One region of the Neorhizobium galegae bv. orientalis str. HAMBI 540 genome, then DNA from elsewhere that is predicted to be linked to it. Evidence: predicted binding sites of a transcription regulator. Region 1 holds the regulator's gene; each other region holds the start of a gene.
The links. The regulator LexA, encoded in region 1, represses DNA repair genes until DNA is damaged. The targets are predictions, from matches to a motif close to TGTTCNNNNTGTGTTCNG.
Positions count from the first base shown of each region.

Region 2: the regulator LexA is predicted to act here: its motif matches at 4,298-4,315, upstream of RG540_RS02595 (energy-coupling factor ABC transporter ATP-binding protein).
Region 3: the regulator LexA is predicted to act here: its motif matches at 1,699-1,716, upstream of recA (recombinase RecA).

Region 1 covers NZ_HG938353.1:1,529,832-1,536,763, reverse strand. Annotated here, with positions in the region: gene pdhA (pyruvate dehydrogenase (acetyl-transferring) E1 component subunit alpha) at 1-996, opposite strand, end outside; gene RG540_RS07870 (FtsB family cell division protein) at 1,191-1,508, opposite strand; gene eno (phosphopyruvate hydratase) at 1,672-2,946, opposite strand; gene kdsA (3-deoxy-8-phosphooctulonate synthase) at 3,057-3,905, opposite strand; gene RG540_RS07855 (VOC family protein) at 3,909-4,781, opposite strand; gene lexA (transcriptional repressor LexA) at 4,982-5,701, shown strand; gene RG540_RS07845 (ComEC/Rec2 family competence protein) at 5,682-6,932, opposite strand, start outside.
Region 2 covers NZ_HG938353.1:543,876-550,807, reverse strand. Annotated here, with positions in the region: gene treS (maltose alpha-D-glucosyltransferase) at 1-580, shown strand, start outside; gene glgB (1,4-alpha-glucan branching protein GlgB) at 577-2,784, shown strand; gene RG540_RS02600 (winged helix-turn-helix domain-containing protein) at 3,068-4,261, opposite strand; gene RG540_RS02595 (energy-coupling factor ABC transporter ATP-binding protein) at 4,371-5,048, shown strand; gene RG540_RS02590 (energy-coupling factor transporter transmembrane component T family protein) at 5,045-5,650, shown strand; gene RG540_RS02585 (biotin transporter BioY) at 5,680-6,243, shown strand; gene RG540_RS02580 (acyl-CoA thioesterase) at 6,258-6,656, opposite strand; gene RG540_RS02575 (histone deacetylase family protein) at 6,803-6,932, shown strand, end outside.
Region 3 covers NZ_HG938353.1:1,668,068-1,674,999, forward strand. Annotated here, with positions in the region: gene cckA (cell cycle histidine kinase CckA) at 1-1,530, shown strand, start outside; gene recA (recombinase RecA) at 1,776-2,864, shown strand; gene alaS (alanine--tRNA ligase) at 3,049-5,709, shown strand; gene ttcA (tRNA 2-thiocytidine(32) synthetase TtcA) at 5,763-6,629, shown strand; gene RG540_RS08530 (inositol monophosphatase family protein) at 6,679-6,932, shown strand, end outside.

The DNA of each region.
Region 1 (6,932 bases):
AACGACGTCGCGGATATCCTTGTCGATCGCTTTCAGCTCGTCCTCGGTGGCCCAGCCCTTTTCGATCAGGCGCAGGCGCACCTGCTCGATCGGGTCGTGCTCGGAACGCATCTTCTGCACCTCGTCCTTGGAGCGATATTTCGCCGGGTCGGACATGGAGTGGCCGCGATAACGGTAGGTGAGCATTTCGAGAATGATCGGGCCCTTGCCGGAGCGGCAGTGCTCGAGCGCCTCGTCGCCGGCGGCCTTCACGGCGCGAACGTCCATGCCGTCGACCTGGATGCCCGGAATACCGAAGCCGGAACCACGCAGCGAGTAGTTCGACTGCGCCGTCGCACGGGCCGTCGAGGTGCCCATCGCATAACGGTTGTTCTCGACGATATAGACGATCGGCAGCTTCCAGAGGGCCGCCATGTTGAAGCTCTCGTAGACCTGGCCCTGGTTGGCCGCGCCATCGCCGAAATAGGCGACCGAGACGCTGTCATTACCACGATACCTGTTGGCGAAGGCGAGACCGGTTCCGAGCGAAACCTGGGCGCCGACGATGCCGTGGCCGCCGTAGAAATTCTTTTCCTTGGAGAACATGTGCATCGAGCCGCCCTTCCCTCGGGAATAGCCGCCCTTGCGTCCGGTGAGCTCGGCCATGACGCCACGCGCGCTCATGCCGGTTGCCAGCATATGCCCATGGTCGCGATAGGCGGTAATAACCTGGTCACCCTCCTGCTGCGCCATCTGCATGCCGACGACGACAGCTTCCTGGCCGATATAGAGGTGACAGAAACCACCGATGAAGCCCATGCCGTAGAGCTGGCCGGCCTTTTCCTCGAAACGGCGGATCATCAGCATCTCACGATAGGCGTGAAGATCCTGATCCTTGCCGAAATCCGGGGTGTTCTTACCCGTAAACTCCTTGGCGGAGGATTTCGAGGCTGATTTGATTGCAGACTTTGCCGCTGGTTTGCGGCCGGATACAGACGCGGTTTTTGTCGGCGCCATTCATCCCTCCCTTTGAGTTCTGCGTTGAGAGCGAGATTACGCCCTGACGTGTATCGCCAGATTCCCACTCTGGTGTCGGGCCGTACCATAGGCAAGAAAAGCTGCCCCAGCAATGCCATAAACGCATGGCTCACATTCCGCGCAACACGATGAAAAGGTTACAGAAATATGAAATTAACTGGATTTCGGTTAATTTAGAAGTAGTTGTTGAAGATGACGATTTCGTCGCCGCGCGAGACATTCAGCTGATAACGGGCGATCTCGTCCAGCATATCCTTGTCAAGCGAACCATCGCTCATCAGCTGAACCTGCCGCTCCAGCGTCTCGCGCCGTGCGGTCAACTTTGCGAGCTCGCCTGCACGCGCCTGCCGCTGACGTTCGAATTCCTCCGTGGCGATCAAGCCGAGATCGCCGTGGATGGAATGATAGCCGAAGTAGCAAAGAAACGCGACTGTGATGGCGGGAAGAACAAAACGGCCGAATTTTCTTTTCTTATGATGCTTTGTCCACATACCGCTCTAACGCCTTGCCACGCTTACGGGATCTCAAATCGATCCGAAACAGAGCTTCAAATTCGCAGAACTTGCTTAAGCAATCGTTGACCAGAATCGAGTCCGAAAAAAGCCCGCGTCTTTCGGCGCGGGCTTCCATGAAAATGTCGAACCTAGGAGGCTGTCAGGCCTTCAGGACGCTGCGGCCGGCATAAACGGCCTGCGGACCGAGCATTTCCTCGATGCGGATAAGCTGGTTGTACTTGGCAAGCCGGTCGGAGCGCGACAGCGAGCCGGTCTTGATCTGTCCGCAATTGGTGGCGACGGCGAGGTCGGCGATCGTCGAGTCTTCGGTTTCGCCCGAGCGGTGCGACATGACGGCGGTGTAGGCCGCCTTGTGGGCAGTCTCGACGGCATCGAGCGTTTCCGACAGCGAGCCGATCTGATTGACCTTGACGAGGATCGAATTGGCGACGCCCTGCCTGATGCCATCGCGCAGGCGCGACGAGTTGGTGACGAACAAATCGTCGCCGACGAGCTGGCACTTGGCGCCGATCTTGTCGGTCAGGTACTTCCAGCCGGCCCAATCGTCTTCGGCCATGCCGTCTTCAATCGAAATGATCGGATATTTGGCTGCAAGCTCGGCGAGGTAATCGGCCATGGCTTCCGGCTCGAGCGTGCGGCCCTCGCCTTCCATCTCGTACTTGCCGTTCTTGAAGAACTCGGTCGAGGCGCAGTCGAGCGCCAGGCAGACGTCGTCGCCTGGGGTGTAGCCGGCCTTCTCGACCGACTTCATGATGAAATCGAGGGCTTCCGGAGCGCTCTTCAGGCCCGGTGCGAAACCGCCTTCGTCGCCGACATTGGTGTTGTGGCCCTGGGCCGCCAGTTCCTTCCGCAGGACGTGGAAGATCTCCGAGCCCATGCGCACGGCGTCCTTCAGCGTGTCGGCGCCGACCGGCATGATCATGAATTCCTGGAAGTCGATCGGATTGTCGGCATGAGCGCCGCCGTTGATGATGTTCATCATCGGAACCGGCAGGACATGCGCATTCGGACCGCCGACATAACGGTAGAGCGGCAGGCCCGAGGTCTCGGCGGCAGCCTTTGCAACGGCGAGCGAGACGCCGAGGATGGCATTGGCGCCGAGGCGCGACTTGTTCGGCGTGCCGTCGAGCGCAATCATGGTCTTGTCGATATGGATCTGGCTCTCTGCATCGAAACCGCCGATCGCATCGAAGATCTCGGTGTTGACGGCTTCGACCGCCTTTTCGACGCCCTTGCCGTGATAGCGCTTGCCGCCGTCACGCAGCTCGACGGCTTCATGTGCGCCGGTGGAGGCGCCCGACGGAACGGCCGCACGGCCCATCGAACCGTCTTCCAGATAGACATCCACCTCAACGGTCGGATTGCCGCGGCTGTCGAGAATTTCGCGGGCGATGATATCGGTGATGGCGGTCAAGGGTCTCTCCCTGGGTTTGGACTTGACGTCACGAGGTCACTGAAAATGTCTCATAATCAATGACACGAAAATTACAATCGAAGCAGTTTGCGTGCTTTTTGTGGGCGCGCTCAGGCCGCCTTGGCGACGGCGTCGAGGGCGAGCAGCTTTTCGAGGAGCTGCGGCATGTTCTTCAGATGCACCATGTTCGGGCCATCCGACGGAGCGTTGTCCGGATCCTCGTGAGTTTCGATGAACAAGCCCGCAATGCCGACGGCAACCGCTGCCCGTGCAAGGACCGGCACCATGCTGCGGTCTCCTCCGGTGGAGCCTCCCTGCCCGCCAGGCTGCTGCACAGAATGCGTCGCATCGAAGATCACCGGTGCGCCCATGGACGCCATGATCGGCAATGAACGCATGTCGGAAACGAGTGTGTTGTAGCCGAAGGACGCGCCGCGTTCGCACAGCAATACGTTGGGATTGCCGCTCGCGGTGATTTTGCCGAGTACGTTCTTCATATCCCAGGGCGCCAGGAACTGGCCCTTCTTAACGTTGATGACGCGGCCGGTCTTGGCAGCGGCGACAAGCAGGTCCGTCTGGCGTGACAGGAAAGCCGGGATCTGCAGGATGTCCACCGTCTTTGCGACGACAGCGCATTGTTCTTCCGTATGAATGTCGGTCAGAACCGGAAAGCCGAACTCCTGCTTCAGGTCTGCGAAGATTTCCATCGACTCTTCGAGCCCGATGCCGCGCTTGCCGGAAATCGACGTGCGGTTGGCCTTGTCGTAGGAGGACTTGTAGACGAGGCTGATGCCGAGCTTGCCGCAGAGTTCCTTCAACGCGCCTGCCATCATGAAGGCGTGGTCGCGGCTTTCCATCTGGCAGGGACCGGCGATCAGCGACAGTTTTGCGTTCTGCGCGAAAACTACCTTGCCGCCTCCTTCGCCGACGGAGACGCTGGAGTTTGCGGTAACTTCCATGATCTATTCCTCGAAGCCGAACAAAACACCCTGGCCGGGTGCCGCCGAGACGAGAACGCGGCCCTCCCGGCGGACGAATGCGACGTCATTAGCAGCAAGGGTGATCTCTGTCACGGCAAGATCGGCGGTTTTGAAGATGACCGCCCGGCCGCGCAGTCCTTCGGCGCCCGGGGTCGGCTGAAGCGCAAATTCCGCCTCGAGCTCCCGATCCTGCAGTATCCGGATGCGGGCATTGGCCGCGGCAAGCTGGAGCGGTGCAGCCTCCGGCGCGGCCTTGGTCAGCAGCACCTGTTCGACCAGCGGAGCGAAATCGGCAGGCGTCGGGGCCGACAGGATGATTTCGCTCAGGCCGGTAACGGTATTGGCATGCCGCTCCAGCCCACTGCGATCTGCGGGCAGCGGGTTGATGCGCTGGCAGGAAAACAGGAAGAATTCGGGCGCGCGATGATCGCCGGCGAATGCCAGCCGGAAGCTCGCCTGCGTCTCGGAACCGTCAGCCAGGGTCATGCCGCGGGAAAATTCCAGCACCTCGCCTGCCGAGACGCCGCGCATCTTGAAACGCGCATGATCGGCCATCGCGTCCCGGGTCGCGACAACGAGAGCGGAAAAGCCCTGCCGGTTGGACGTCTTGCGGAAGGCGAGATCGCGGGCGGTGAAAACGTTGCCGCGCTTTGCCGCAACACCCGCATGGCGTCGGTTGGCAAGAGCCAGCGGCTCCAGGTAGGTCCCATCCGAGAAGAACACACAAGCATTGGCGGTGCCGAAAGGATGAAAAGCGTCCGGCGCAACTGTAAAACCGAGCTCCGTGAGCCTGGAACGCGCAGCGGTAAGTCCCGCCACCGGCAGCACGAGATGATCGATCGGTCTTGCGTTCACGCGAGGGCCCCCTGAATTGGAATCGCAAAGCTACTTTGGCAGCGGGCTGGCGCCGCGCAAGTGGTGTGACACCAGATATCTGGCACGCATCTATGAAGAAAAAATCATCATACTTCACAGAAATTTAGGGACTTGCGGAACACATATGGAACATATAGTGTCCGTTCTGGATTTGTTTCCGACTCTGAGGGTGCCAAAAGATGCTCACGCGCAAACAACAGGAATTGCTTCTGTTCATTCACGAACGCATGAAGGAATCCGGTATCCCGCCGTCATTCGACGAAATGAAGGACGCGCTCGACCTTGCTTCCAAGTCCGGAATCCATCGTCTGATCACGGCGCTCGAGGAGCGCGGCTTCATCCGCCGCCTGCCGAACCGGGCCCGCGCGCTGGAAGTCATCAAGCTCCCGGAGGCTTATTCGCCAAGCATCCAGCCGCGGCGCGGTTTTTCGCCTAGCGTCATCGAGGGCAGCCTCGGCAAACCGCAGCCGGTCGCAGCACCTCAGAAACTCGCAGCCAACGATGGCTCGTCGAACGCCACGACCGTTCCCGTCATGGGCCGCATCGCCGCCGGCGTGCCGATCTCGGCGATCCAGAACAACACGCACGACATCTCCGTGCCGGCCGAGATGCTCGGCTCCGGAGAACATTACGCGCTGGAGGTCAAGGGCGATTCGATGATCGAGGCCGGCATTCTCGACGGCGACACCGTGATCATCCGCAACGGCACGACAGCCAATCCCGGCGACATCATCGTGGCGCTAGTGGACGATGAAGAAGCGACGCTGAAGCGTTTTCGCCGCCGCGGCGCCTCGATCGCGCTCGAAGCCGCCAACCCCGCCTACGAAACCCGCATTTTCGGGCCTGATCGGGTGAAGATCCAGGGCAAGCTCGTCGGCCTCATCCGCCGTTATCACTGATCAGCTGCCGGAGCGGTTCCGGCAACGCGTTGTCGAAACTCTGGCTTCGCCAATCATGGTGGCGGTGCCGGGTCCAGGGCCTGTCCTCGGCTGCCATTGCGGCACGGACCTGCCAGCGTCGTATGTCGCCCGTGCCGTTCAACGAAATCTCCAGCGCGCCGGTCTTTCTGAGCGTCGTGCCATTGATCATCAGTCCGCCGGACCGGCATCGGTCGAAGCGTGCCCGCGGGGCGATGACAAGATCGGCGGCGTCGCAGGCAGCGCCGGCATAACGGCCGTCTTCTACGGCCACGATGATGGCGTTGTCCGTGCTTGCGGCGCACCAGGCCTTCGGTTCGCAGGTGAAGCGGGCGGAAGTCACCTGGCTTATTCGCAACCTCACGGTTTCGAGTTCCGCCGAGGTCAACTCACGGCGCTTATCGTTTTTTGCGCCTGATGGCTTGCGGTCGGGCGGCTTGTCTCTGGCTGGCGACATATCCGGTTTGGTCGGGTCGCCGAGCAGAAGCGCCCTCTTCCACTGATCATAGATGAAATCAGGCGGGCGGGCGCGATTGGTAGTAACCCGTCCCTCGTCTACGAGCGCCACCATCGTCCCGTCTTCCGAGACCAATATATCCGCCAGGGGCATCGATCGCTCATGCCAGGAAAACAGCAGAGCGGTCACCATCAGCGGCGGGCCGATCAGCCTTAGCTTCGTCCTGAGCAGGGTCAGCAGCAGGAAGCCTGCCGTCGAGACCGTCAGGAACCATGGATGCTGGCGGCCTATCCCGACATCACCGCCCCAGGCGGCCACGTGCCCGGCAATGGCGATCACCGCTTCCAGACCGAGGCCCATGAGCTTCATGAAAGGAGCATCAAGACCGAAGGGCATCAGCAGCATGCCGACCAGACCGGCCGGCATCACCACGAAAGAGATGATCGGCATGGCTGCGAGGTTTGCGGCGAGGCCATAGGTGGCGATGCGATGAAAATGCTCGACCGAAAACATCGCGGTCGAAACGCCGCCGATCAGCGAGGTGACGAAAACGCCGGCTGCGAAATTCCGGGAGGCTAGGACGGGCATCACCATGGGGTGACGGAACGGCAGAGGCTGAGGATCGCGGCCTTCGGCTCTCTGTTTCCAGAGCGCGTAACCGGCGACCAAGGCGGCGGTGGCAGCAAACGACATCTGGAAGCTCGGCCCGAGCATTTCCGAGGGCGACATGGCGATGATGACGAGCGCGGACAGCGC
Region 2 (6,932 bases), 990 kb from region 1:
AGGTCTCGATTCGGATATCGGCCGCGAGGCAAAAGCACTGCTGGACCGCCGCGACGACCTTCTTGGCCTCGCCGCACACCTCGCGAGCGCGGTGAAGGGCACGCTGATGACCCGCAACCACGGCGACTTCCATCTCGGCCAGATCCTGGTCTCGGAGGGCGATGCCTATATCATCGACTTTGAGGGCGAACCGACCCGCGATCTTGAAGAACGCCGCGCCAAGACCAATCCGCTGCGCGACGTTGCGGGGCTGCTGCGGTCGCTGAGCTATCTTGCGGCCTCGGCCGATCTCGACCGGGAAATCGTCAGCGAGGTGGACGACGCGCGCCATAGAGAGCTCGTCGCCCGTTTCATTGAGATGGCGGAACCCGCCTTCCTCGAAGCCTATTTCGAGGCGACCGAAAATTCCAAGGAATTGCGCATCCCGCGGGAGGCTCGCGGTCGCATCCTCGATCTCTTCCTGCTCGAAAAGGCTGCCTACGAGATCGCCTACGAGGTGCGCAGCCGTCCGCACTGGCTTCCCCTCCCGCTTGCCGGCTTCTCGGCGATCGCATCCCGACTTCTGGAGAACGTCTCATGAGATACGAGCGCACCGATTTGATGATCGGCACCGTCCAGGAAGGCCTGCAGGCCCTGGTCGAAGGGCGGCATGGAGACCCGTTCTCGATCCTCGGACGCCATCAATACGGCAACCTCACCGTGGTCCGGGCGCTGCTGGCGGGTGCGCTGTCGGTCGAAGTGGTGGAGGCCGATACAGGCAAGGTGCTGGCCGAACTCGAAACCATCCATGAGGGCGGTCTCTTTGCCGGGGTGACCGGCAGCACTGCGTCGTATTTCTTCCGGATCCGCTGGCCGGATGCGGTGCAGGAGATGGAGGACCCCTATTCCTTTCCGCTGCTGCTCGGCGATCTCGACCTGCACCTGATCGGCCAGGGCACGCACTACGATCTTGGCCGGACGCTCGGTGCCATCCCAATGGAGGTCGAAGGGGTCGAGGGCGTGCGCTTTTCCGTCTGGGCGCCGAATGCCCGGCGTGTCTCGGTCGTCGGCGATTTCAATTCCTGGGATGGGCGACGTTATCCGATGCGGCTTCGTCCGCAGGCGGGCATTTGGGAACTGTTCATCCCACGCCTGACCCACGGGGAGCGCTACAAGTTCGAAATCCTCGACGGCAACGGCAACTTGCTGGCGCAGAAGGCCGATCCGGTCGCCCGCTCCAGCGAGGCAGCGCCGTCGACGGCCTCGATCGTCGCCTCCTCCAAACCCTTCCGCTGGAACGACGAGGACTGGATGCGCAGGCAGCGCGCAGACCGCGCTCGCGAAGGCGCAATGTCGATCTACGAGGTGCATCTCGGCTCGTGGCTCCGAATTGCCGAGGAAGGCAACCGCCATCTCGACTGGGTCGAACTCAGCCAGCGGCTGATCCCCTATGTACAAAACCTCGGCTTCACCCATATCGAAATGCTGCCGATCATGGAGCATCCGTTCGGCGGTTCCTGGGGTTATCAGCCGCTCGGACTGTTTGCGCCGACCGGACGTCACGGCACGCCGGAAGATTTCGCCTATTTTATCGATCGCTGTCATGCGGCGGGCATCGGCGTCATCCTCGACTGGGTGCCGGCGCATTTCCCGACCGACGTCTGGGGTCTTGCCAAGTTCGACGGCACGCCGCTCTACGAGCATGCCGACCCGCGCGAAGGTTTCCACGGGGATTGGAACACGCTGATTTACAATCTTGGCCGCAACGAAGTGAAAGGTTTCCTGATCGCCTCGGCACTCGAATGGCTGGAGCATTACCATGTCGATGCGCTGCGCGTCGATGCGGTCGCCTCGATGCTCTATCGCGACTACAGCCGCAACGAGGGCGAATGGATCCCGAACCAGTATGGCGGGCGCGAGAACCTCGAAGCCGTCGAGTTCTTCAAGCACCTGAACAGCATCATCCATGACCGCTGCCCACATGCGTTCACGGCGGCGGAGGAATCGACCGCCTGGCCGGGCGTCACCAAGGCGACCGAAGAGGGCGGGCTCGGCTTCGACTTCAAATGGAACATGGGCTGGATGCACGACACGCTGCATTACATGCAGGACGATCCCGTCTACCGGAAATACCAGCATGGTGCGATGAGCTTCGGAATGATCTATGCCTATTCCGAACGCTTCATCCTGCCGCTCTCCCATGACGAAGTGGTGCACGGCAAGGGCTCGCTGGTGGCCAAGATGCCGGGCGACCACTGGCAGAAGCTTGCGAACCTTCGCGCCTATTACGGCTTCATGTGGGGGCATCCCGGCAAGAAGCTGATGTTCATGGGCGGCGAGCTGGCTCAGGAGCGCGAATGGAACCACGACGGCTCGGTCGTCTGGGACCTACTGGACAGCCCCGACCACGCGGGCGTCCAACGGCTGATCCGCGACCTGAACACGCTCTATGCCCAGGAACCCGCACTGCAGTTCGGCGACCTACACCATGAAGGCTTCGAATGGGCGGTGGCCGACGATGCCGAGAATTCCGTCTATGGCATGCTGAGGAGCAGCGACGACCGGTCATCGCATGTCCTTGTCGCCTCGAACCTCACGCCCATGCCGCGGCACGGCTACCGCATCGGCGTGCCGGCGGAGGGACGCTGGGAGGTGGTGCTGAACACCGACGCGGCGCTTTATGGCGGGTCCAATCTGGGGCAGACGGAGGCCTGGACAGAACGTGCGCCGGCGCATGGGAAGGCGTTTTCCATACAGGTGGTCCTGCCGCCGCTGGCGACGGTGTTCTTGCGGTGGAAGGGGTAGGCTTCAGCTTAAGTTGAAGCGTGAATTTGTCGTGAGGTACCCCCCTCTGCCCTGCCGGGCATCTCCCCCTCAAGGGGGGGAGATCGACCAGAGGCGGGCTCAACGCCTCCCGTTAAAGGGCAAAGTTTCAGCGGCAATGGAGGATATTTAGTTTCATCTCCACGATCATGGTCGAGCCGACAGGGCAACTCCATCCGATCTCCCCCCTTGAGGGGAGATGCCCGGCAGGGCAGAGGGGGTGCCACGGCAAACGGCGCGGCCCAAGGTTTTCCGGTGGCTTCGCCTATTTCCCCCGCCAGCCATCCTGATAGATCACCTTGTCCACACCCGCAAAACGCCCGACCCGAAGCAGCTCCGCATCCAGCTTCTCCAATCTCCCAGCCGAAGCGCGCACGCCCTTTTCCAGCCATAACCGCTTCACATCCAGCGTGCCGGACTTGCGGTCCGCCTTCATGTCGATGCGGCCGATCATGCGGTCGCCTTCCAAGAGCGGAAAGACGTAGTAGCCGTATTGCCGCTTCGGCTCCGGCACGAAAACCTCGATGCGATAGAAGAAGTTGAACAGCCGCTCGGCCCGGTCGCGGTTGCGCAGGAGCGGATCGAAGGGGCTGAGCACGCGCACGCGGGCCGGCGGCTCAGGGATGGGACCAAGATTGTCGGGAAAGCCGAGGAAGGCGAAGGACGGGCGTGGCTTGCTGCCGTCGGCCGTCTCGATCAGCACCTCCACAAGTTCGTCGCGATGGGTCTTCACCCAGTCCTTTGCCTCGTCCGGCGTGACCAGATCGAAAAAGGCGGCAAGCTCTCCGGAGGTCGCGAAACCGAGGCGGGTCATGGCGCCGCGGCAGGCCCAGTCGATGAATTCCTCGTGGCTCACTTCCGGCTCGTGATGATGCCGCGGGATCACCCGTTCCATCAGGTCGTAGATCTTCTGGAAGTTGACGCGGCCGGCGATCGCCAGCTTGCCGGTGTGCCAGTAATATTCGAGCGCCGTCTTGTTCGGATGCCAGTTCCACCAGCCGCCGGATTTGTGGTCCTCCTGCTTCATGTCGCGGGACATGATGGCGCCGTTCTCGGCGATGTGCTGGAAGGTCTCCTCGAAGGCGGCGTCGAACCCTTCGCCATGCCATTTCCTCCAGCGCTCGGCCAGGATCGGCTCGCGGCGGCGAAAACGGTGTTTCCAGTAACGGAAGAAGCTCGCCGGAATGATCGAGGCGTCATGCGTCCAGTGTTCGAACAGCTCGCCGTCCTTTTCCAGAAGCGCGGTCAGGTGTTCGCGCCGGTAGGTCTGGTTGCGCGAAAACAGGATCATGTGATGGGCGCGCTCGACGGTCGCGATACTGTCCACCTGGACGAAACCGAGATCGTCGATGAGCTGCAGCAGGCCGGATTTGGTCAGCGCCCGGCCGGGCGGTTCGCAGAGCCGCTGCCGTTCGAGGAAGATCTTGCGGGCCTGATCGTTCGGAATGAGAATCGCCATGCCATCTAGACTAGGATACCGCCGCGCCGGATTCAATGTTCACGTTCGGTTCCGCATTCCCCTTCCCCATCTTCCGGTCTATAGACCGCTGAACACCGAGGGGACCGGCTTGGATATCCGTTTCGAACAGGCAGAAGCGCGTTTCGAGGGACGTACTGTCGTCCATCCGCTGACGCTGTCGCTCCGCGAACGGCGGATCGGCGTGATCGGCCTCAACGGCTCCGGCAAGACGACGTTCGCGCGGATGATCAACGGGCTGGTGCTGCCTGCCGAGGGTCACGTGACTGTCAACGGGCTCGATACGGTGAAGGACGGCGACAAGGTTCGCGGCCAGACAGGCTTCATTTTCCAGAACCCGCAGAACCAGATCATCCTGCCGATCCTGAAGGAGGATATCGCGCTCGGGCTGAAAAGCCAAAAACTCTCGAAGCCGGACACGGCGGCGGCGGTCGAGGCCGTGCTCGCCCGTTTCGGTATCGCCCATCTTGGCGAGCGGCGCGCGCACGAACTCTCCGGCGGCGAATTGCAGCTGGCAGCACTTGCCTCCGTACTGGTGACCCGCCCGGACATCCTGATCATGGACGAACCGACCAACCAGCTGGATCTCCGGAACCGCGATCTCGTGGAGAGGACGATCCACCGCCTCGACGAAAATGTCGTCGTCATCAGCCATGACCTCGGCCTGATCGCCGATTTCGACCGGGTTCTGTGCTTCCACGAAGGCCGCCTCGCCTATGACGGCGCGCCAGCCGAGGTCATCGCCCGCTACCGCGAGCTTGCGGCATGAAGACGCTCTATGTGGAGGGCGACACGTTTCTGCATCGGCTTTCGCCGCGGGCAAAACTTCTCGGCCTCGCCGCGCTCAGCCTTGTCCTTTTCCTTGTCCATTCGCCGGCCGTTCTGTCGGTCGCGGCCTTGCTCGGCGGCATCGTCTACGTCTCGCTCCGGCTCGGATGGCGCCAATCCTGGCTGCGACTGCGGCCTATCCTTTTGACCATCGCCATCGTCGCGCTCTTCACGCTTGCCCTCAATAGCCCTCATGACGCGCTGGTCGTCGCCACGCGGCTGACGGCGCTCGCCCTTTTCGCCGCGGCCGTGACGGCGACCACCAGCACCGGCGATTTCATCGACGAGATCACCCGCCTTGCCATGCCGCTGGAGCGCTTGGGGCTCGTCAGGGCCGCGGATATCGGGCTTTCGATCGGCCTTGTCATCCGTTTCGTGCCGGAGATCCTCAGCCGTTACCAGGCTATCCGCGACGCCCATCGCGCCCGCGGACTGAAGGTCCGGCCGCTGACGCTGGCGGTGCCACTGATCATCCTGACGCTCAAAAACGCCGACGAGATTGCCGCCGCCATTGACGCACGTGGCATCCGGGCGCAGAAATAACCTCATATAAAACTGGGGATTCGTATAGCATGACCACCCGTGATCTCGTTCTGGCCGCCCTTTTCGCCGCCATTATCGTGGCGCTCGGTCTCGTGCCGCCGATCATGCTCGGCTTCATTCCGGTACCCATCACCGCCCAGTCGCTCGGCGTCATGCTTGCGGGCGTCATCCTCGGCGCCAGGCGCGGCGGTTTTGCGGTGTTTCTTGTCCTGCTGCTGGTCGCGATCGGCCTGCCGGTTCTATCGGGCGGACGCGGCGGACTTGCCACCTTTATGTCGCCGACCGCCGGTTATCTCGTCGGCTGGTTCTTCGCAGCCGTCATCACCGGTTATTGTTCAGAGCGGTTCGTCGAGCATTCGCAGAGCGGCATCGTGCAGATCACCGGCTTTTTCCTCGCGGCACTGCTCGGCGGCGTGGTGGTCGACCACGCGCTCGGGGTCATCTACCTCGCCTATGTCACGGGCACCGGGCTTTCGACCGCCTTCATCGGCGACCTTTCCTTCGTTCCCGGCGACGTGCTGAAGGCGATGATCGCGGCACTCGCCGGCCGCGCAGTAATGGTCGGTTATCCGCTGCTACCGCAACGGGCCTGATCGGCCGCGCCCCGTCAGTCCAGGAACTGATAAAGCCAGTCGCGCAAGTCTTCGGGGAGCGGCACTGGTTCCCTGCTTTCGGGATCGCAGGCCATCCAGACGATCTCGGCTTCCGCAACCGCCTCGTTGCCTCGCAGCATATGCACCAGGAACCCCGCCGACTTTCCGCCGATCTTGCTGACACCGATATGCGTGTGGACGACGTCACCCAGCTTCAAGGCCGAGTGGAACGTGCAGGTGATCTTGCCGATCCTGAAGAACGGATCGCCCTTCTGCGACCTGCGGCGACGCCAGAATTCCGTGACGGCTTCTTCCGCCCGCACGACATAGGCCGAGCGGAACATCTCGCCATGCATATCGACATCGCGGAAAGGAACACGGAATTCCTGAGACTTGACTGGCTCTTTGACCACAATACCCTCTGGGTTGCACCCTCTATGTAAGACCATTCTTTCAAGCTAAACAAGCGCAAGAGCAAGGGGTTGCGGCTTGAAAAAGTCAGCTTTCTGCGCCATGTCGGAAAGGTCCAGACCGGACTGACCCCTGACGAGGCCGCCGCATGACCACGCGCCTTTACGAACACAAGATCTTCCTCGAACACAGCACGCCGGAAGGACATCCCGAACGGGCAGACCGGCTGCGTTCGCTGGCGATCGCGCTGGAGCATCCGAATTTCGCCAGGCTCGACC
Region 3 (6,932 bases), 140 kb from region 1:
GATGGCGAAGGCCGGATCCTGCGCATCAATGCGCCGTTCCTCAAACTGTTTGCCGGCGTCGTTTCCCGCGACGACGTGGATGCCGGTATCGAACTCGACCGCATCGTTCACGACAATTCCCGCCAGCATCTGATGCAGGCGATTGCCGCTGCCAAGGACGGGCAGGGCGATATCGCCCCAATCGATTCGCGCCATCCCGGCGACGAGAACCGCTATGTGCGCTTCTATGTGAACGCCGTGATCGACGAGAGCGACGAGGCGCCGGAAGAGGCCGCGATCGTCTACGCCGTCGAGACGACCGAGCAGAAGGCGCTCGAAACCCAGATGGCGCAGACCCAGAAGCTTAATGCCGTCGGCACGCTGGCGGGTGGCATCGCCCACGACTTCAACAACGTCCTGACTGCGATCCTTCTGTCCTCCGACCATCTCCTCCTGCAGGCGCGCCCTTCCGATGCGAGCTTTGCCGACTTGATGGAGATCAAGCGCAACGCCAACCGCGCCGCCGTGCTGGTGCGCCAGCTGCTCGCCTTCTCGCGCAAGCAGACCATGCGGCCGGCGGTGCTGAACCTCACCGACGTGGTCGGCGATCTGCGCATGCTGGTCGACCGGCTGATTTCCGGTACCAATGTGAAGCTCGAAGTGGACTACGGCCGCGATCTCTGGCCGGTGCGCACCGACCTGTCGCAGTTCGAGCAGGTGCTGATCAACCTCTGCGTCAACGCGCGCGACGCCATGCCCCAGGGCGGCACGATCCTGATCAAGACCCGCAATGTATCCGCCGAGGATGCGGGCGGTTTCAACCAGGCGGATCTCCCGGCCGAAGACTTCGTGATGGTCGAAGTTTCCGACACCGGCACGGGCATCTCGCCCGAAATCATGGACAAGATCTTCGAACCTTTCTTCACCACCAAGGAAGTGGGCAAGGGCACCGGCCTCGGCCTCTCGATGGTCTACGGCATCGTCAAACAGTCCGGCGGCTATATCTATCCCGAATCGGAAGTCGGACGCGGCACGAGTTTCCGCATGTTCCTCCCACGCCACATTCCCGAAACGCCCGTCGTCGTCCAGGATGCTACCGCAACCGGTACACAGGCGCCGCCGGCCGCTCTCGCGCCTGTCGTGTCGACGCCTGCATCCGACGACCTCGACCTCACCGGAAAGTCGGCGGTGGTCCTGCTCGTCGAGGACGAGGAGGCCGTCCGCCGCGGCGGCAAGCGCATGTTGGAAACCCGCGGCTACACCGTGCACGAAGCGGGTTCCGGCACCGAGGCGCTCGACATCATGAAAGAGCTCCAGGGCAAGGTGGATATCGTCGTCTCCGACGTCGTCATGCCTGAAATGGACGGCCCGACGCTTTTGACCGAGCTGCGCAAGATCTATCCGGACATGAAGTTTATCTTCGTTTCGGGCTATGCCGAGGACGCGTTTGCGCGCAACCTGCCGGCCGACGCCAAGTTCGGCTTCCTGCCGAAGCCCTTCTCGCTAAAGCAGCTTGCCGTGGCGGTCCGGGAAATGCTCGATTCGGAGTGAGAATCGGATCGTCTCTCATAAATTTCAAACGCCGCGATTTCCTCGTCAAATTGCGGCGCAGCTTTGATTTCAAACGGGAATTTTCCACACCTCGGCGGGCGTGAACATCCTGAGAACGAAATCGAAATATCTATTTTGACTCAATCTCTTGGGCGACCCTTGCCAAATGAGAACAAAATAGGTACGTCACCTTTATCGGCTGCTTCATTGCGTGCGCGGCGGCAATAACCTAAAGGTGGGACCAGATGGCACAGAATAGTTTGCGGCTCGTAGAGGATAAAGGCGTGGACAAGAGTAAGGCGCTGGAAGCGGCATTGTCGCAGATCGAACGATCCTTCGGTAAGGGATCGATCATGAAGCTCGGTTCGAACGAGAACATTGTCGAGATCGAGACGGTTTCGACCGGCTCTCTCAGCCTCGATATCGCGCTTGGCATCGGCGGCCTGCCGAAGGGCCGTATCGTCGAAATCTACGGTCCGGAAAGCTCGGGCAAGACGACGCTTGCGCTGCAGACGATTGCCGAAGCTCAGAAGAAGGGTGGCATCTGCGCCTTCGTCGACGCCGAACACGCGCTTGATCCGGTCTATGCTCGCAAGCTTGGCGTCGATCTCCAGAACCTTCTGATCTCGCAGCCGGATACCGGCGAGCAGGCGCTCGAAATCACCGACACGCTGGTCCGTTCCGGTGCCGTCGATGTCCTCGTTATCGACTCGGTTGCGGCATTGACCCCGCGCGCCGAAATTGAGGGCGAGATGGGCGACAGCCTGCCGGGCCTTCAGGCGCGCCTGATGAGCCAGGCGCTGCGCAAGCTCACCGCTTCGATTTCCAAGTCGAATACGATGGTGATCTTCATCAACCAGATCCGTATGAAGATCGGCGTGATGTTCGGCTCTCCGGAAACCACCACCGGCGGCAACGCCTTGAAATTCTACGCCTCGGTTCGCCTCGACATCCGCCGCATCGGTCAGGTCAAGGAACGCGAGGAAGTGGTCGGCAACCAGACCCGCGTGAAAGTCGTCAAGAACAAGATGGCGCCTCCCTTCAAGCAGGTCGAATTCGACATCATGTATGGCGAAGGCGTTTCCAAGACCGGCGAACTGGTCGATCTCGGCGTCAAGGCCGGCATCGTCGAGAAGTCTGGTGCCTGGTTCTCCTATAACAGCCAGCGTCTCGGCCAGGGCCGCGAGAACGCCAAGACGTTCCTGCGCGACAACCCTGAGCTTGCCCGGGAGATCGAGACGTCGCTTCGCCAGAATGCCGGCCTCATTGCCGACCGCTTCCTGCAAAACGGCGGTCCCGACGCTGACGACAGCGACGCGGCCGCGGATATGTAAAGCGGTTCCGCCGCACTCGGGGATTTCTCCGGCGGATTATTTTGAACCGGCTGCGCATGGAAGATGCGCGGCCGGTTTCTCGTTCGGTGAGGCGGCGGGGCGGCTGGACAGTTGGGGGTGTGGGCGATACAAGCCTCTGGTTTTCGAATAATAGGACCGCATCCGGCGGTAAAAAGGGCGTAGCATGAGCGGCGTGAATGAAATCCGGTCGACCTTCCTCGACTATTTCCGAAAGAACGGGCACGAGGTCGTGTCCTCCAGTCCGCTGGTGCCGCGCAACGATCCGACGCTGATGTTTACCAATGCCGGCATGGTTCAGTTCAAGAACGTGTTCACCGGTCTTGAGAAACGCCCCTATACGACCGCGACGACGGCACAGAAATGCGTTCGCGCCGGCGGCAAGCATAACGACCTCGACAATGTCGGTTATACGGCTCGTCACCACACCTTCTTCGAAATGCTCGGCAATTTCTCCTTCGGCGACTATTTCAAGGCAAATGCGATAGAGCTTGCCTGGAACCTGATCACCAAGGAATTCGGCCTCGACGCCAAGCGTCTCCTGGTGACCGTCTACCATACCGACGACGAGGCTTTCGACCTCTGGAAGAAGATCGCCGGTCTTTCGGACGACAAGATCATCCGCATTCCGACCAGCGACAATTTCTGGGCGATGGGCGATACCGGTCCTTGCGGCCCATGCTCGGAAATCTTCTACGATCATGGCGACCATATCTGGGGCGGCCCGCCCGGTTCGCCGGAAGAGGACGGCGACCGGTTCATCGAGATCTGGAACCTCGTCTTCATGCAGTACGAGCAGGTGACGAAGGACGAGCGGATCGACCTGCCGCGCCCGTCGATCGACACCGGCATGGGCCTGGAGCGTGTTGCGGCGGTCCTGCAGGGCCGGCACGACAACTACGATATCGACCTGTTCCGCGCGCTGATCTCGGCCTCGGAAGAGGCGACCGGCGTCAAAGCTGAAGGCGAGCATCGCGGCAGCCACCGCGTCATAGCCGACCACCTGCGGTCCTCCGCATTCCTGATCGCCGACGGCGTGCTGCCCTCGAACGAAGGCCGCGGCTACGTGCTCCGCCGCATCATGCGCCGCGCCATGCGCCATGCCCAGTTGCTCGGCGCCCGCGATCCGCTGCTCTTCAAGTTGCTGCCCGCGCTCATCCAGCAGATGGGCCGCGCCTATCCGGAACTGGTCCGCGCCGAATCGCTGATTTCGGAAACCCTGAAGCTCGAGGAAAACCGCTTCCGCAAGACGCTGGAGCGCGGGCTTTCGCTGCTCTCGGATGCGACCGGTGCGCTTCACAAGGGCGACATGCTGGATGGCGAGACCGCCTTCAAGCTTTACGACACCTACGGTTTCCCGCTCGACCTGACCCAGGATGCCTTGCGCGCCCGCGAAATCGGCGTCGATATTTCCGGCTTCACCGACGCCATGCAGCGCCAGAAGGCGGAAGCCCGCTCGCACTGGACCGGTTCCGGCGACAAGGCGACGGAAACGATCTGGTTCGAGCTCAAGGAAAAGCACGGCGCCACCGAATTCCTCGGATATGACACGGAAACCGCTGAAGGCGTGGTGCAGGCGATCGTCCGCGACGGCAAGGCTGTCGACAGCGCGTCCGCCGGCCAACAGATCCAGGTCGTCGTCAACCAGACGCCGTTTTATGGCGAATCCGGCGGCCAGATGGGCGATACCGGCGTGATTGCGACGGACAATGCCAAACTGAATATCTCGGATACCCAGAAGAAGGGCGAGGGCGTATTCGTCCACATCGCGACCGTCACTGAGGGCATGTTGAAGGTTGGTGATGCCGCAGCGCTGACGGTCGATCACGACCGTCGTTCGCGCCTGCGTTCCAACCATTCGGCCACCCATCTGCTGCATGAGGCACTTCGCGAAGTGCTTGGCACGCACGTGGCCCAGAAGGGTTCGCTGGTAGCGCCCGAGCGCCTGCGTTTCGACGTCTCGCATCCGAAGCCGATGTCGGCCGAAGAATTGCAGAAGGTCGAGGACATGGCGAATGCCATCATCCTCCAGAACGCGCCGGTCACGACCCGATTGATGAGCGTCGACGACGCGATCGCGGAAGGTGCCATGGCGCTGTTCGGCGAAAAATACGGCGATGAAGTTCGCGTCGTTGCGATGGGCAAGGCAATCGAAGGCCCCAAGGCCGGCAAGCCCTACTCGATCGAGCTCTGCGGCGGCACCCATGTCAATGCGACCGGCGATATCGGCCTTGTCCGCGTTCTCGGTGAAAGCGCCGTCGGCGCCGGCGTTCGCCGCGTCGAGGCGGTGACGGGCGAGGCAGCGCGTGCCTATCTCGCCGAACAGGATGACCGCGTGAAGACGCTCGCAGGCGCCTTGAAGGTGCAGCCGGCTGAGGTGGTTTCGCGCGTCGAAGCGCTGATCGACGAGCGCCGCAAGCTCGAGAAGGAATTGGCGGACGCCAAGCGCCGGTTGGCCATGGGCGGCGGGCAGGGTGGTTCGGCCGGCGATTTCAGGGAGATCGGCGGCGTCAAGTTCATGGGCAAGGCGCTCAACGGCATCGATGCCAAGGACCTGAAGGGCCTGGCGGATGAAGGCAAGGCAAGCCTCGGCTCCGGCGTCGTCACGCTGATCGGCGTGTCGGAAGACGGCAAGGCAAGCGCCGTGGTTGCGGTGACGCCTGACCTGGTCGATCGCTTCAGCGCCGTGGACCTGGTCCGCATCGCATCCATGGCGCTTGGCGGCAAGGGCGGCGGCGGCCGTCCCGACATGGCCCAGGCCGGTGGACCGGACGGCGCCAAGGCCAACGAGGCGCTCGAAGCGGTAGCAGCCGTTCTTAGCGCCTGACGACAAACACCGGAAGCGAGCATTGCCCGCTTTTCGGTTTCAAAGGAAGACCAATGGGCGTGACGGCCAAGATCGATGATGAGCTGGATGAGGTCGGCAACGGCCTCGTACCGGCGCTCTTCCGGGATGCGCCGAGTTCCGTCTCATTCAACAAGCTGCGTAAGCGCCTGCTCCGGCAGGTGCGCCAGGCTTTCGACGATTTTGGCATGTTGAATGGCCAGAAGCGCTGGCTGATCGGGCTTTCCGGTGGCAAGGATTCCTATTCGTTGCTCGCCGTGCTGCTGGATCTGCAATGGCGCGGCCTTCTGCCCGTGGAACTCCTTGCCTGCAATCTCGACCAAGGCCAGCCGAACTTCCCAAAGCATATATTGCCGGAATATCTTGCCTCGATTGGGGTGCAGCACCGTATCGAATATCGCGATACCTATTCGATCGTGAAGGAAAAGGTGCCGGAAGGCGCCACCTATTGCTCGCTCTGTTCCCGGCTGCGGCGCGGCAACCTCTACCGGATCGCCCGCGAGGAGGGCTGTGACGCACTGGTGCTCGGCCATCACCGCGAAGACATCCTCGAAACCTTCTTCATGAACTTCTTCCATGGCGGCAGGCTCGCCGGCATGCCGGCAAAGCTGTTGAACGACGAGGGCGACATGATGGTGCTGAGGCCGCTTGCCTATTGCGCCGAGGACGATCTGGCGAAATTCGCAGCCGCCATGCAGTTCCCGATCATCCCGTGTGATCTCTGCGGTTCGCAGGATGGCCTGCAGCGCAATGCGATGAAGGCGATGCTCGCCGATATCGAGGCCCGGATGCCGGGCCGCAAGGATACGATGCTGCGCGCGCTCGCCCATGTGAACCCGTCGCACCTGCTCGATCCGAAGCTCTTCGATTTCTCCGGCCTGCAAGCCGCTCAAAGTCTCTGAATTCCCCCGAACCCAACCTTCCGCACCAATCCCCCAAGAGACCGTTGTCATGACCCTTCCGCTCGACATCACGAAGCTTGCCGATCTTCTGCGCCTTGCCGCCAAGGCCGAAATCCTGCCGCGTTTCCGGCGGCTGGGCAGCGGCGATGTACGTTCAAAGAGCGAGCCGTCCGACCTGGTGACGGAAGCCGACGAGGCCGCCGAGCGGATGATCCGCCGCGAGCTGGAAGCCTTTGCGCCCGGCGCGCTCTTTGTCGGCGAGGAATCGGTGGCAGCCGATCCGTCGCTGCTCGCCAAGCTCGC